Regions from separate parts of the Arthrobacter sp. NEB 688 genome, predicted to be linked through region 1. Evidence: riboswitches for the same ligand, from Rfam matches in the RefSeq annotation. Region 1 holds a riboswitch; the other holds the start of a gene.
What was found. A riboswitch is a leader RNA that binds a small molecule or an ion and turns the genes downstream of it on or off. The one in region 1 is predicted to bind S-adenosylmethionine.
Positions count from the first base shown of each region.

Region 2: linked by a shared signal. The riboswitch ahead of HL663_RS10670 (aminotransferase class V-fold PLP-dependent enzyme) and the one ahead of metX (homoserine O-acetyltransferase MetX) in region 1 are both predicted to bind S-adenosylmethionine.

Region 1 is NZ_CP053707.1:2,383,555-2,390,515, forward strand. It holds gene HL663_RS11195 (DUF4192 domain-containing protein) at 1-986, shown strand, start outside; SAM riboswitch class IV at 1,111-1,222, shown strand; gene metX (homoserine O-acetyltransferase MetX) at 1,239-2,396, shown strand; gene HL663_RS11205 (universal stress protein) at 2,426-2,815, shown strand; gene HL663_RS11210 (RNA polymerase sigma factor) at 3,059-4,567, shown strand; gene HL663_RS11215 (transglutaminase TgpA family protein) at 4,655-6,961, opposite strand, start outside.
Region 2 is NZ_CP053707.1:2,256,105-2,263,065, forward strand. It holds gene HL663_RS10655 (ABC transporter permease) at 1-813, shown strand, start outside; gene HL663_RS10660 (ABC transporter permease) at 810-1,682, shown strand; gene HL663_RS10665 (amidohydrolase) at 1,679-3,337, shown strand; SAM riboswitch class IV at 3,430-3,543, shown strand; gene HL663_RS10670 (aminotransferase class V-fold PLP-dependent enzyme) at 3,589-4,962, shown strand; gene HL663_RS10675 (ferredoxin) at 4,976-5,200, opposite strand; gene HL663_RS10680 (NADH-ubiquinone oxidoreductase-F iron-sulfur binding region domain-containing protein) at 5,197-6,459, opposite strand; gene HL663_RS10685 (ferric reductase-like transmembrane domain-containing protein) at 6,456-6,961, opposite strand, start outside.

The DNA of each region.
Region 1 (6,961 bases):
ACTTCGTCGCGCGCGTCGACCTCCCACCGCCGGACCACGTGCCGGACACGGTCGAGGCGGTCATGGGGCCGCTGCGCCGCGAGGTGGACGGCCCGGTCCTCCTCGTCGGCTACGAGGACGAGGCGCACGAGGCCGACCCCCTCCTCCTCGCGCTGCTCGAGGCCGTCGAGTCGCACGGCGCCGAGGTGCTGGAGGTGTCGGTCGTCCGGGCCGGGCGGCGCTACTCCCCGGTGTGCGAGCGCACGTGCTGCCCGCCGGAGGGCGTCCCGGTGCCCGCGTCGGAGGCCGTGCCGGCCGTCGCCGAGCTCGTCGCCCTCGGGCACGCCCCGCTGCCGGACCGCGCGGCGGTCGACGGGCTCGTCGAGCCCGAGGCCGGGCGGGCCACCGAGGTGGGGGCGTGGCTGTCGCTGCCGGCCGGCGACCGTCGCTCCCGCCGCGGCAGCACCCGCGTCCGGCGGGAGGCCGTGCGGGCCTGGGCGGCCGTGCTGGCGCCCCCGGTCGCCGGGGAGCGGGGGCGGCCCGAGGCGCCCCCCGAGGTGCTCGCCCGGGCGGTCGAGGGGCTGCGCGACATCGCGCTGCGCGACGCCCTCATCGCCTGGGTCGCGCCCGGGGTGGTGCCGCGCTCGGAGCTGGACGCGGTGGTGGTCGCGCTGCTCGAGCGGCACGTGCCGCGGTGGGCCGGCATGGGGTCGTGGCGGCACCCGGGGCGGGGGGCCGAGGGCCGCCACGCGCTGCTCGAGCGCCTCCTGGCGCTCGCCCGGTCGGTCCCCGACGACCGGCCGGACGACGTCGCCGCGGTGTGCACGACGGCGGCGCAGCTGGCGTGGCAGGTCGGGGACGGCGCCGTGGCGCGGGCCGCCCTCGAGCGGGCGCTGCGGGTCGAGCCGGGCTACCGCCTCGCGCAGCTGCTCGGCCGGGTCGTCGAGCACGGGCTGCGCCCCGGCCGGCCGGTGCCCGGCGTGCAGCGGCTGGGGCGTGCCGGATGAGCGAGGACGAGGGAAACGAGCGGGACGAGCGGGACGAGCGGGTGACGACGAGGGGTCGGGCCGGACCGTTCGAGGAGCGGACGAGCGCCGGTGGCGGACGCCGGTACCCGGTACCATCGGGGCAGGTCATGAGTCCCAGCGCCAAACCCCGGTTTGCTGGGCGGCAACCCTCCACGCGGTGGGGTGCCCCGGGTGATGACCCGGCCGCGGTCCAGCCCCCGCGGCAAGCGCGAGTGCCGAGGAGCCCCATCGATGACCGCCACCCCGACCCGGTCGACCGGAGCCGTCTGGCGTCCCGGCGACCCCGTCGGCGACCGCCGCTTCGCGTCGGTCGGCGACCTCCCGCTCGAGCGCGGGGGCGTCCTGCCGGGGGTGACCCTCGCGTACGAGACGTGGGGCACCCTCTCGCCGAGCGGCGACAACGCCGTGCTCGTCGAGCACGCCCTGACCGGTGACAGCCACGTCGTCGGGCCGGCCGGGCCCGGGCACCCGACGGAGGGCTGGTGGCCCGGGCTCGTCGGGCCCGGGGCCCCGCTCGACACCGACCGCTGGTTCGTCGTCGCGGCCAACGTCGTCGGGGGGTGCCAGGGGAGCACCGGTCCGTCGTCGGCCGCGCCGGACGGACGGCCGTGGGGCGGGCGCTTCCCGTTCGTCACGATCCGCGACCAGGTCGCCGCCGAGGTGGCGCTCGCCGACCACCTCGGCATCGACGCCTGGGCGCTCGTGCTCGGCGGGTCGATGGGCGGGATGCGGGCCCTGGAGTGGGCGGCCTCCGCGCCGACCCGGGTGCGGCGGGCGCTCGTCCTCGCCTCGACCGCCGCGTCCACCGCCGACCAGGTGGCCTGGTGCCAGCCGCAGCTGCTCGCGATCCGCCACGACCCGGACTACCAGGACGGCGACTACTACGACACCGGCCGCTCGCCGGTCACCGGGCTCGGCATCGCCCGGCGCATCGCGCACACGACCTACCGCCACGAGAGCGAGCTCGACGCCCGCTTCGGCCGGCGCCCGCGGGCGGGGGAGGACCCGCTCGGCGGGGGCGGGCGCTACGACGTCGAGAGCTACCTCGACCACCACGCGACCAAGCTCGCACGCCGCTTCGACGCCAACAGCTACGTCGTCCTGTCCGAGGCGATGAACAGCCACGACGTGGGCCGGGGTCGTGGCGGGGTGGCCGCCGCGCTGCGCGCCTACCCGGGACTGCTCCACGTCGCCGGCGTCAGTACCGACCGCCTCTACCCCGTGCGGCTGTCCGACGAGATCGTCCGGGCCCGTCCGGGCACCGGCTCGAGCACCATCGAGTCCGAGGCGGGGCACGACGGGTTCCTCACCGAGGTCGCGCAGGTCGGGGCGCTCATCCGCGCCGTGCTTGGCACGGAACCCGACGCGGCCTGCGGTACGGTCGACTGACTGACCGCAGCAGCGCCGAGGAGGACATCGTGACGATCGTCGTTGGCTTCGTCCCGACGAAGGAGGGGCGGGCCGCTCTGGCTCGCGCGGTCGAGGAGGCGAAGGGCCGGGGGAGCCGACTCGTCGTCATCAACTCCCACCGGGGGGGCCTCGACGACGAGACCGCGCGCTCCGCGGAGGAGGAGCTGCGCCGCGCCACCGACGAGATGAAGGCCGCCGGCGCCGAGATGGAGGTGCGTCAGCTCGTCCGGGGCAACGAGCCCGCGGAGGACCTCATCGCCGTCGCGAACGAGACCGACGCCGACCTCATCGTCATCGGCCTGCGCCGGCGCACGCCCGTCGGCAAGCTGATCCTCGGCTCCAACGCGCAGCGCATCCTGCTCGACGCGCCGTGCGCAGTGCTCGCCGTCAAGGGCTGACCCACCCGGTTCCGCTGTGCCGCAGCGCCCCCAGGGCGGCTGCGACGCTGGCTCGTGCCCTCGCGGCACGGGTGGATGTGGGGGTTCGCGCCCGGCAAAGTTATAATGGTAGAGCGCACCGGGCCGGATGGGGTCGAACCGATCAGCCGGAGCGCCACTCCCCGGACCCTCACCACCGCAGCACCGCGACCTTCGCGTCCCGGTCCCGCGGTTCTCCGCGACGAAAGGTAGTCGGTGTCGCCTGTGTCCTCGAAGCCCTCCGAACCGAGCACCCTCCCCCCTGAGTTCTCCCACGAGGCCCTCCAGAACCTCGTGCGTGCGGGGCGGACCAACGGGTCGGTGAGCGGAACGCAGGTCGCCGAGGCGATGCGCGCCGCCGACGTGACCCCGGCCCGCGGCCGGGTCGTCCTGCGCGCGCTCGGCGACCAGGGCATCGAGGTCCGCCACGACGACACCGCCGGTGTCGCCGCGGCCGCGACCCGCACCGCCAAGAAGGCGACGACCGCGACGACGAAGAAGGCCGCCGCGAAGCCCGCGGCGAAGAAGGCCGCCCCGTCCGAGGCCGCCGCCAAGAAGACCGCCGCCGCCACGACGACCCGCAAGGCCGCCACCGCTGCGGCCGCGGGCCCCGCGAAGAAGGCCGCCCCCGCGAAGAAGACGGCCGCCAAGACCGCGGCCCCGGCGGAGGACGCCGCCGTCGACCTCGAGGAGGACCTCGCAGCCGAGGACGAGGAGAGCGGCGACACCGCGGCGAAGAAGCCCGAGGGCGAGACCGAGGACGCCGGCTTCGTCATGACCAACGACGACGAGGACGCCCCGGCGCAGCAGGTCGTCACCGCCGGCGCCACGGCCGACCCGGTCAAGGACTACCTCAAGCAGATCGGCAAGGTCGCCCTCCTCAACGCCGAGCAGGAGGTCGAGCTCGCCAAGCGCATCGAGGCCGGCCTGTTCGCCGAGGAGCAGCTGAACTCCGGCGCGAAGATCGACATGAAGCTCAAGCGCGAGCTCTGGTGGATCGCCCAGGACGGCAAGAAGGCCAAGAACCACCTCCTCGAGGCCAACCTGCGCCTCGTCGTCAGCCTCGCCAAGCGCTACACCGGTCGCGGGATGCTCTTCCTCGACCTCATCCAGGAGGGCAACCTCGGCCTCATCCGTGCGGTCGAGAAGTTCGACTACACCAAGGGCTACAAGTTCTCGACCTACGCGACGTGGTGGATCCGCCAGGCGATCACCCGCGCGATGGCCGACCAGGCGCGCACCATCCGCATCCCGGTGCACATGGTCGAGGTCATCAACAAGCTGGCCCGCGTCCAGCGCCAGATGCTCCAGGACCTCGGGCGCGAGCCCACCCCGGAGGAGCTGGCCAAGGAGCTGGACATGACGCCCGAGAAGGTCGTCGAGGTCCAGAAGTACGGTCGCGAGCCCATCTCGCTGCACACCCCGCTCGGCGAGGACGGCGACAGCGAGTTCGGTGACCTCATCGAGGACTCCGAGGCGGTCGTCCCGGCCGACGCCGTGAGCTTCACCCTCCTCCAGGAGCAGCTGCACAGCGTCCTCGACACCCTCTCCGAGCGGGAGGCGGGCGTCGTCTCGATGCGCTTCGGCCTGACCGACGGCCAGCCGAAGACCCTCGACGAGATCGGCAAGGTCTACGGCGTCACCCGCGAGCGGATCCGCCAGATCGAGTCCAAGACGATGAGCAAGCTGCGCCACCCGAGCCGCAGCCAAGCGCTGCGCGACTACCTCGACTGAGGTCCTGCGCACCACCGACGACGGGGCCGCCTCCCACCCGGGAGGCGGCCCCGCCGTCGTGCGCGGGGGAGGGGGCCCGGGCCGGCCTCAGCCGACCGGGGTGCGCTCGTCCTCGCGCTCGGACGCGAGCGCGTCGTCGCGGCGGCGCCCCGGCAGGCGCAGGAGCGACGCCCACTGGCGACGGCCCTCGGCGGGCAGGAGCAGCGCCCGCAGCCGGTCGCCGCGCCGGCGCCGACCGACGGCCGCGCGCCAGACGGTGCGCGCGTCCGCGGTGACGTCGGGCAGCTGCGCGCCGGGCCGGGCGTAGCGCGCCCGCTCGAGGGCGTCGACGACCCGGTCGAGGGCGGCGTCCTCCTCCGGGGTCAGGTACGCGGCGCGGCCCAGCTGGCCGCTGGCCTGGCGCGGGGTGGCGCCGTCCGTCGGCACGAGGCCGACGTCGCCGAGGCGCAGGAGCAGCGACTGCCACTCGGCCTCGACCCGCTCGGCGTCGTCGCGGGCGCGTGCGCGGGCCCGCCGTCGCGACCACCACGCCCCCAGCGGCAGGAGGGCGGCGGCGAGGAGCAGGCCGAGGACGACGAGGACGCTCGTGAGGTGGCGGCTCAGGAGGTCGAGCGGTCCGGTCGTCGAGCCGGTGGTGCCGGTGTCCTGGGGGTCCTCGGCGGTGACGTCGCGCGATGGGCCGGCCGAGGCGGACGGGCTGCTCGAGGCGCTGGCCGAGGCGGAGGGCGCCGCGCTGCTCGTCGCGTCGGTCCGGTCGCGCGTCCACGTCGGGGGCAGGCCGCTGCGCACGCCGGGGGTCGGCTCGAAGCGCACCCAGCCGAGCTCGGGGAACCACAGCTCGGGCCAGGCGTGGGCGTCGTTGACGCGCACGACCCGCTCGCCGCCGTCCGGGGCGCCGGGCAGGAAGCCGACGGCCATCCGGGCGGGGATGCCGCTCTCGCGGGCCATCATGATCATCGCGCTCGAGAACTGGACGCAGTAGCCGCGCTTGGTCTCCAGGAAGCGCACGAGCGGCTCCTCGGCGGCCGCGCCCTCGGCGGCGTCGTCGGCGAGGTCCTCGGAGTAGGTGAAGTCCGGGCCGCGCAGGTAGTCCTGGATGCCGGTCGCGACCTCGAGGGGGCTGTCGCCCTCGTCGGTCACCTGCGCGAGCACCTCGCGCACCCGGGACTGCGCCCGCGGGTCGACGACGAGGTCCTCGGGGTTCGGCGCGGCGTCCGGGACGGTCGCGCCGAACTGCTCCGGCTCCGGCGCGAGCTTCGTGTACTCGACCGTGTACTCGGGCACGGCCTGGGTGACCTCGACGACGCCGCCGCCGGTGACCTGCCACGTGCCCGGGGCGAAGGGGGCGCCGAGCGGGTTGGCCGGCAGCGCCACCTGCGGGGGAGCGACGGAGGAGGAGAGCACTTCGATGCGCTCGGTCGTCCGCTTGACGTCGGGGGCGGCGGCCGAGCCCGGCAGCTGCCCGTCCGGCGGGACGTAGGCGGGGTCGTCGGTGGCGACCCAGCGCCCGCGGCGGTAGGTGTCGAGCAGGCCGACCCGCAGCGGCTCGGGCTCGTCGGCCGAGGTCCGGTAGGTGATGACCGGGTCGGTCGAGCGGTCCGCGAGGTCGCGGGCGATGTCGATGCTCGTCGAGAGCCGCACCGCGCCGCCGTTGCCGCCCCCGTCGCCGCGCGCGAGGCCGTCGGCGATGAACGTCGTCGGCAGGTGCGGCACGAGCGCCGGCACGACGACGGCGGCCGCGAGGGCGAGGGCGCCGACGACCCGCCCGGTCGTGGCGAAGGAGCCCCCCGGGTCGGCGTCGCGGTGCCCCTCGGCGGCCAGCCCGCCCCAGGCCCGCAGGGTCCGCACCCCCTGGCGCCCGACGAGCGCCAGCCAGAGGACGGCCGGCGGCAGGACGTACCAGGCGGCGAGACCGGTGTAGGTGTTGGTCGCCGCGGCGAGGAAGGCGGCGAGCAGCGGGATGCCGGCCAGCGCCGGGTTGCGGTAGGTGACGGCGATCGCGTCGGTCACGAGCGCGGCGAGGCCGACGAGGAGGCCGATGGCGAGCACCACGCCGCGGTCGGAGGGCGCGGGGGCCGAGTAGGCGGTGACGGTGCCGTAGGCCTGGTCGAGGAGCAGGCCGAGGGCCGTGCCGGTCTCGGGGGTGGGGACGACGCCGCGCCACAGGTGGCCCTGCCCGTGCAGGAGGGCGACCGCTTCGGTGAGCACGAGCACCTGCCCGGCGACGACGAGCGGCCGGACCGTGGTGAGGGCCCGCAGGCCCGCGCCGGCCAGCGCGACGAGGGCGACGACGACGAGGCTCGGGCGCAGCCAGGCGCCGGCCGGGGCGAAGAGGTCGGTGAGGGGCAGCGTCACCGCCATCGCCGTCAGGGCGACGAGGAGGGTCTCGAGCGG
Region 2 (6,961 bases), 130 kb from region 1:
GGCACCGTCGTGTGGTTCAGCTTCGGCTACAAGCCGGGGCTGTTCGGCACCCACGCCAACGACGTGCTCTCGCTCGACCGCTACCGGGAGGCCCTGTCTCCCACCTTCTTCGCGACGTTCCAGAACACGCTCTGGGTCGGCGTCGCGGGCACCCTGCTGTGCCTGGTCATCGGGATGCCGGCTGCCTACTGGATGGCGGTCAAGGCGCCCCCGAGCCGCCGCGGGCTGCTCATCGCGCTCGTCATGGTCCCGTACTGGACCAACTTCCTCGTCCGCACGATCGGCTGGCAGGTCATCCTCGCCCCGCAGGGCTGGCTCTCGGAGCTGCTGCAGACGCTGCACCTGACCGCCGGCCCGCTCGAGGTCCTCTACACGCGCACCGCCGTGCTCATCGGCGTCGTCTACAACTACCTGCCGCTGATGATCCTGCCGCTGTTCGTCGCCTTCGACCGCGTCGGCGGGTCGCTGCGCGAGGCGAGCAAGGACCTCGGGGCCACCCGGTGGCGGACCTTCACCCGGGTCACGCTGCCGCTCGCCCGCCCCGGGATCATCGCCGGCACCGTGCTCGTGTTCATCCCGCTCATGGGCGACTACGTGACGGCCACGGTGCTCGGCGGCGCGAAGGGCAACATGGTCGGGCAGCTCGTGGCCAGCCAGTTCCAGACCGCGCAGAACTGGGCGCTCGGGTCGGCGATGGCCGTCGTGCTCGTCCTCGTCATCAGCCTGACGGTCGCGGTCATCGCGGGCCTCGTGTGGCTCGTCGGGCTGCCGCTGCGCGCCCGGCACCGGCTCGTCCTCGAGGAGGTGGCATGAGCCCCGACGGGCCGCCGCCGCCCGCGCCGCGTCCGCGCTCGTGGACCGACCGCGCCCTGACCGCCGTCGGGGTCCTCGTCCTGCTCTTCCTCTTCGCGCCGATCGTCGTGGTCGTCGTCTACTCGTTCAACGAGGGCCGGCTGCTCATCGCCTGGGACCACTTCGGGTTCGGCTCCTTCCGCGCGCTCGTCGAGCGGCCCGCAGTCCGCAGCGCCGTCGTCGTGTCGCTCCAGGTCGCCGTGCTGTCCGCGCTCCTCGCGACGTTGCTCGGCACGATGGCCGGGGTGGCCCTCGCGCGCCGGCCGGGCCGGTGGACGTGGTGGTTCATCGGCCTCCTGCTCCTCGTGTCGGTGACGCCCGAGATCGTCGACGCCGTCTCGCTCCTGCCGTGGCTGGTCTACCTCGGCTCGGACGCCGGCCTCACGGTCTTCAACGGCGGCATCGTCCGGCTCGTCGTCGGGCACTCGCTCTTCTCGACCGCGGTCGTCGCGTACATCGTCCGCGCCCGGCTGGTCGGCCTCGACGAGTCGCTCGAGGAGGCATCGGGGGACCTGTACGCACCGCCGGGCCGGACCTTCCGGCGGGTCACCGTCCCGCTCGCGATGCCCGCCGTCCTCGCGGGCTCGCTGCTCTCCTTCACGCTGAGCCTCGACAACACGATCGTCTCGGCGTTCGTCCAGGTCTCGGGCACGACCCCGTGGCCGGTCTACGTCCTCTCGGCGCTGCGCTCCGGCCTGCGCCCCGAGATCGCCGCCGTCTCGACGGTGATGCTCGTCCTCACCCTGCTCGCCCTCGGTCTCGTCGCGTGGGTGCTCCGGCGCTCGGGCGACTCGGCCACCGACATCGCACGCACCATGGGAGGTGGATGACCGTGGTCGACATGGTCTTCTCCGGCGGACCGGTCTTCACGTCGCGGGCGGTGCGCTCGCGCCCGACCGCCGTCGCCGTCGACGGGGGGAGGGTCGTCGCCGTCGGGCACGACGAGGTCCTCGACCTCGCGACGTCGCGCACCGAGCACGTCGACCTGCGCGGGCGGATGCTCCTGCCCGGGTTCCAGGACGCGCACGTGCACCCGGTGTGGGCGGGCGTCGACATGCTGCGCTGCGACCTCACCGAGCTCTCGGGCGCCGACGCCTACCTCGAGCGGATCGGGCGGTACGTCCGCGAGAACCCGGACGAGGAGTGGGTGCTCGGCGCCGGCTGGTCGATGGCCGCCTTCCCCGGCGGGACGCCGACGGCCGCGGCCATCGACGCCGTCGTGGGCGGTCGGCCGGCCTTCCTGCCCAACCGCGACGGGCACGGCGCGTGGGTGTCGTCCGAGGCGCTGCGCCGGGCGGGCATCGACCGCGACACCCCGGACCCGCGCGACGGGCGCATCGAGCGCGACGCCGACGGCAACCCCTCGGGCACGCTCCACGAGGGCGCGATGGCCCTCGTCGGGAGCATCGCCCCGGAGACGACCGACGAGCAGCGCCTCGAGGGGCTGCTGCGCGCCCAGGCGCACCTCCACGCGCTCGGCGTGACGGCGTGGCAGGACGCGATCATCGGCGACTACGGCGACGGCGGGAACCCGGCGCGGGCGTACCGGGCGGCGGACGCGTCCGGGCGGCTGACCGGACGCGTCGTCGGCGCGCTCTGGTGGGACCGCAACTCCGGTCTGGAGCAGGTACCCGACATCATCGAGCGGCGGGATGCCCTGTCCACCAGCCGGTTCCGTGCGACGAGCGTGAAGATCATGCAGGACGGCGTGCCCGAGAACTTCACCGCGGCGATGCTCGACCCGTACTGCGACGGCCACGGCCGGTACACCGACAACTCGGGCATCTCGTTCGTCCCCGTCGAGACCCTGATGCCGGCCGCCGTGCAGCTCGACGCCGCGGGCTTCCAGCTGCACTTCCACGCCATCGGCGACCGCGCCGTGCGCGAGTGCCTCGACGCCGTCGAGGGGGCGGTCGCCGCCAACGGCCGCCGCGACGCGCGCCACCACATCGCGCACGTGCAGGTCATCCACCCCGACGACGTCCACCGCTTCCGCGAGCTCGGCGTCGTCGCCAACCTCCAGGCGTTCTGGGCCGCGCTCGAGGCGCAGATGGTCGAGCTGACCATCCCGTTCCTCGGCGAGCCGCGCACGTCGTGGCAGTACCCCTTCGGCGACCTGCACCGCTCCGGCGCGACGCTGGCGATGGGCTCGGACTGGGCGGTCTCGACGGCCGACCCGCTCGCGGCCGTCCACGTCGCGGTGACACGGCAGATCCCCGAGGCGCACCGCGAGGGGGAGCCCGAGCACCCGGTGTTCCTCCCCGAGCAGCGGCTCGACCTCGCGACCGCGCTCACCGCCTACACCGCCGGCTCGGCGTTCGTGAACCGCCACGAGGGCACGGGCAGCATCCGGGAGGGGGCGCTGGCCGACCTCGTCGTCCTCGACCGCGACCCGTTCGCCGGGCCGCCCGAGGAGATCGGCGCGACGCGCGTGCTGCAGACCTTCGTCGACGGCGCTCGCGTGCACGCCGCCGACGACGCCTGAGGCCGGGGGAGCGGGCGGGGCGGCGGGCGCCGTCCCACGTCGTGGACCCCGGATGACGGGGCCCGCGCGGCCTTGTCACACTCGTCGGCGTAGGTCATGAGTGCCAGTGACAAGCCCCGGCTCGCTGGCCGGCAACCCTCCTCCGCGGTGGGGTGCCCCGGGTGACGACCTGGTCGGCGCCGCCGTGGCGTCGGCAAGCGCGGGTCCCGGGGCCGTCCCCGAGGGTCCACGAGGCCCTCCAGGAGGCCCCGATGTCCACGCACCACACCGCCACGCACCTCACCACCCCCGTCGCCGCGGTCCATGCCGGCCCCGCGCGCCCGGCCCGCCGCCTGCCCGCGGTGGTGACGCCCGACCCCGTGCCCGTCGTCTCCGGCGCGCTCGTCGAGTACGCCCAGCTCGACCACGCCGCCTCGACGCCCGCGCTGGAGTCCGTGGCCCGCGCGGTCGTGACGGCCACCCGCGGCTACAGCTCGGTCCACCGCGGCACCGGATGGCTCTCGCGGGTCACCAGCGCCCACTACGAGGCGGCCCGCGAGGAGGTCGCGCGCTTCGTCGGGGCGCGCGCCGACGACCTCGTCGTCTTCGTGCGCACGACGACCGAGGCGACCAACCTCCTGGCCCGCGCGCTGCCCGCGGGGACGCCGGTCGTCGTGTTCGACACCGAGCACCACGCGTCGCTCCTGCCGTGGCCGGCCGCCGACACGCACCGCCTGCCGGTGCCCGCCTCGCCCGAGGAGGCCCTCGGCCGCCTGGAGTCGACGCTCGCCGGGCTGGCCGACGGGCCCGCGCCGCTCGTCGTCGTCACCGGCGCCTCGAACGTCACCGGCGAGCTCTGGCCGCTCGAGCGCGTCGTCGCCGTCGCGCGGCGGCACGGCGCGCGCGTCCTCGTCGACGCCGCCCAGCTCGTCGCCCACCGGCCGGTCGACCTCGCCGCGCTCGGCGCGGACTGGGTCGTGTTCTCGGGGCACAAGCTGCACGCCCCGTACGGCGCGGGCGTGCTCGTCGGCCGGGCCGACTGGCTGGACGCCGCCGAGCCCCACCTCGCTGGTGGAGGGGCCAGCGCGGCGGTCTCGGCGGAGGCGGTGACGTGGGCGACGGGGGCCGCCCGCCACGAGGGTGGCAGCCCGAACGTCCTCGGGGCGGTGGCGCTCGCCGCCGCGTGCGCCGCCGTCCGCACCCACCGGGCGGCCGTCGAGGCGCACGAGGCGCGGCTCGGGCACCGGCTGCTCGAGGGCCTCGCGGGCATCCCCGGCGTGCGCGTGCACTCGCTCTTCGGTCCGGAGCACCCGCGGGTCCCGGTCGTGGCCTTCACCGTCGACGGGCTCGACAGCCACCTCGTCGCCGCGGCCCTCAGCGCCGAGCACGGCATCGGGGTGCGGGCGGGCAAGTTCTGCGCGCACCGGCTCGTCGACACGCTGCTGACCCGGGACGGGGTCGGGGCCGTGACGGCGGTGCGGGCGAGCGCCGGCCTCGCGACGACCGACGAGCACGTCGAGCGGCTGCTCGCCGCCGTCGCGTCGCTGGCCGCGGAGGGCCCGGGCGTCGCCTACGTCGAGGAGCCGGGCCGTGGCTGGGTGCCGGCGGACGACCCGCGCGACCTCGACGTCGCCCTGCCCTGGTGAGGGTGGGCCGCGCTCAGGGCCTGCGAGGGACGAGGTGCAGCGCCCGGCGCGGGCAGGCCGTCACGGCCTCGCGGGCGAGCGTCAGCTCGTCGGCGGGCACCGGACCGAGGAGGACCGGGTAGCCCCACTCGTCGAGGGCGATGCGCTCGGGCAGCAGCTCGGCGCACAGGCCCCGGGCCCGGCAGTCCGGCCAGTCGACGCGCAGCTCGTGGCGCGCCGCCGGCGTCCCCGCGCTCACGCGACCCTCACCGGGACGTGCGCCGCGCAGCCGCAGCCGCCGGCCAGGTGCTCGTCGACGTGGTCGGCGAGCGTGGTGAGCAGGCTGCGGACCAGCCGCGAGGTGCCGTCCGGGTGGGCGCACGCGCCGCGGCCGGTCACGAGGCCGGTCAGCTCCTGCACCCGGCGCCGGGTGTCGGCGCCCTCGGCGAGGCCGCGCACCTCCTCGGCGAGGGCCGGCAGCCCGTTGCGGCAGGGGCCGCAGCGGCCCGCGGTCTCGTCGGCGAGGTAGGTCGTCCACTGCGCGGTCCGGGCGACCGGGCACGAGCCGTCGCCGAGCGAGACGACCGCCCCGGCGCCGAGGCTCGCCCCGAGCGAGCGCAGGTGGGCCTGCGACCACGTGAGCGAGGGCAGGTCGCGGGGGTGCAGCCACGCGCCGTGGAAGCCGCCGACGAGCAGCGGCGCCGCGAGGGCGGCGGCGTCGAGGGCGCGGGCGGCGCGGGCCCCGTGCTCGACCTCGACGACCGTCGCGACGTCGATGCGTCCGCGGTGGTCGGCCGGGCGGGTGAGCGTCAGCAGCGTCGTGCCGGGCTCGTCCGCGGTGCCGAGCGCGGCGTAGCGCTGCGGCCCGACGAGCGCTGCGGCGGCGAGGTGGGCCCACGACTCGGCGTTCGACAGGAGGGTCGGGCGGCCCTTGTGGCCGTCGACGGCCTCGGGCGCCCACGCGGTGACCGGCAGCCCGGGGCGGCCGGCCATCAGCTCGAGGACGGCCCGGGCCTGGCCGGCCACGAAGCGTCCCTCGGCGACGTGCGTCGTCCAGGTGACCCGGGAGTCGCCGCGCTCCGCGACGGCGTCGAGCACGGCCCGCCCGATGAGCGGCCGGTCCTCGGAGGTGACGACGTGGACCCGGCGGGCCCCGAGCGCGCGGGCGGCGAGCTCGGCGCCGTCGAGGACGAGGTGCGGCGCGATGCCGAGCAGCGCCTCGTCCTTGGCGCTCGCGGGCTCGCCCTCGGCCGCGTTGACGACGACGACCGGGCGCCGGGACGGACGCAGCCCGCGGCCGTCGGCGACGGTGCGCAGCTTGCGGGACAGGGGGAAGCCGGCGCCGCCGCGACCGCGCACCGACCCCGACTCGGCGAGCCGGACGAGGGCGTCGAGGTCGTGACGCGGCAGGTCGCCGAAGCGGGCGCGGTGGGCCCGCAGCGAGAGGCCGTCGTCGACCCCCGAGAGCAGGAGCGGGCCGGGCCGGACGTGGACGCGGGCCGGGGGGCGGATGGTCATCGCCGGCCCCCGTCGACCGTGAGGGTGCGGGTCGGTGCGGCGACCACGCGACGCTCGCGGGAGGTCCGACGGCGGGCTCGGAGGACCGCGACGACCCGCCCGAGGCCGGCGAGGACGACGACCCCGACGCAGGCCGTGGTGATGACGAGCGACCACCCGACCCGGGCGTCGGTGCCGATGCCCAGGCCGTGCGCGACGCCGGCCACCCACGCGAGGTACGTCGTGAGGTGGAGGACGAACCAGAGGCGGTGCGGCAGGCGGGAGCGGGCCAGCGAGGTGGCGACGACGACGACCGTGAGGTCGAGCGCGAGGGTGCCGAGGCCGAGCCAGAGCGGCTCGTAGGTCGCGCCGAAGGGCACGACCGCCTGCCACCACCGGATGTCGACGAACTCGTCGACGACCGCGACGACGGCGTGCGCGAGGAGCAGCAGGACGGAGACGGCGGCGAGCCCGCGGTGCAGCCCCTGGGTCACGAAGCGCGGCCACCAGCGCGAGACCCCGC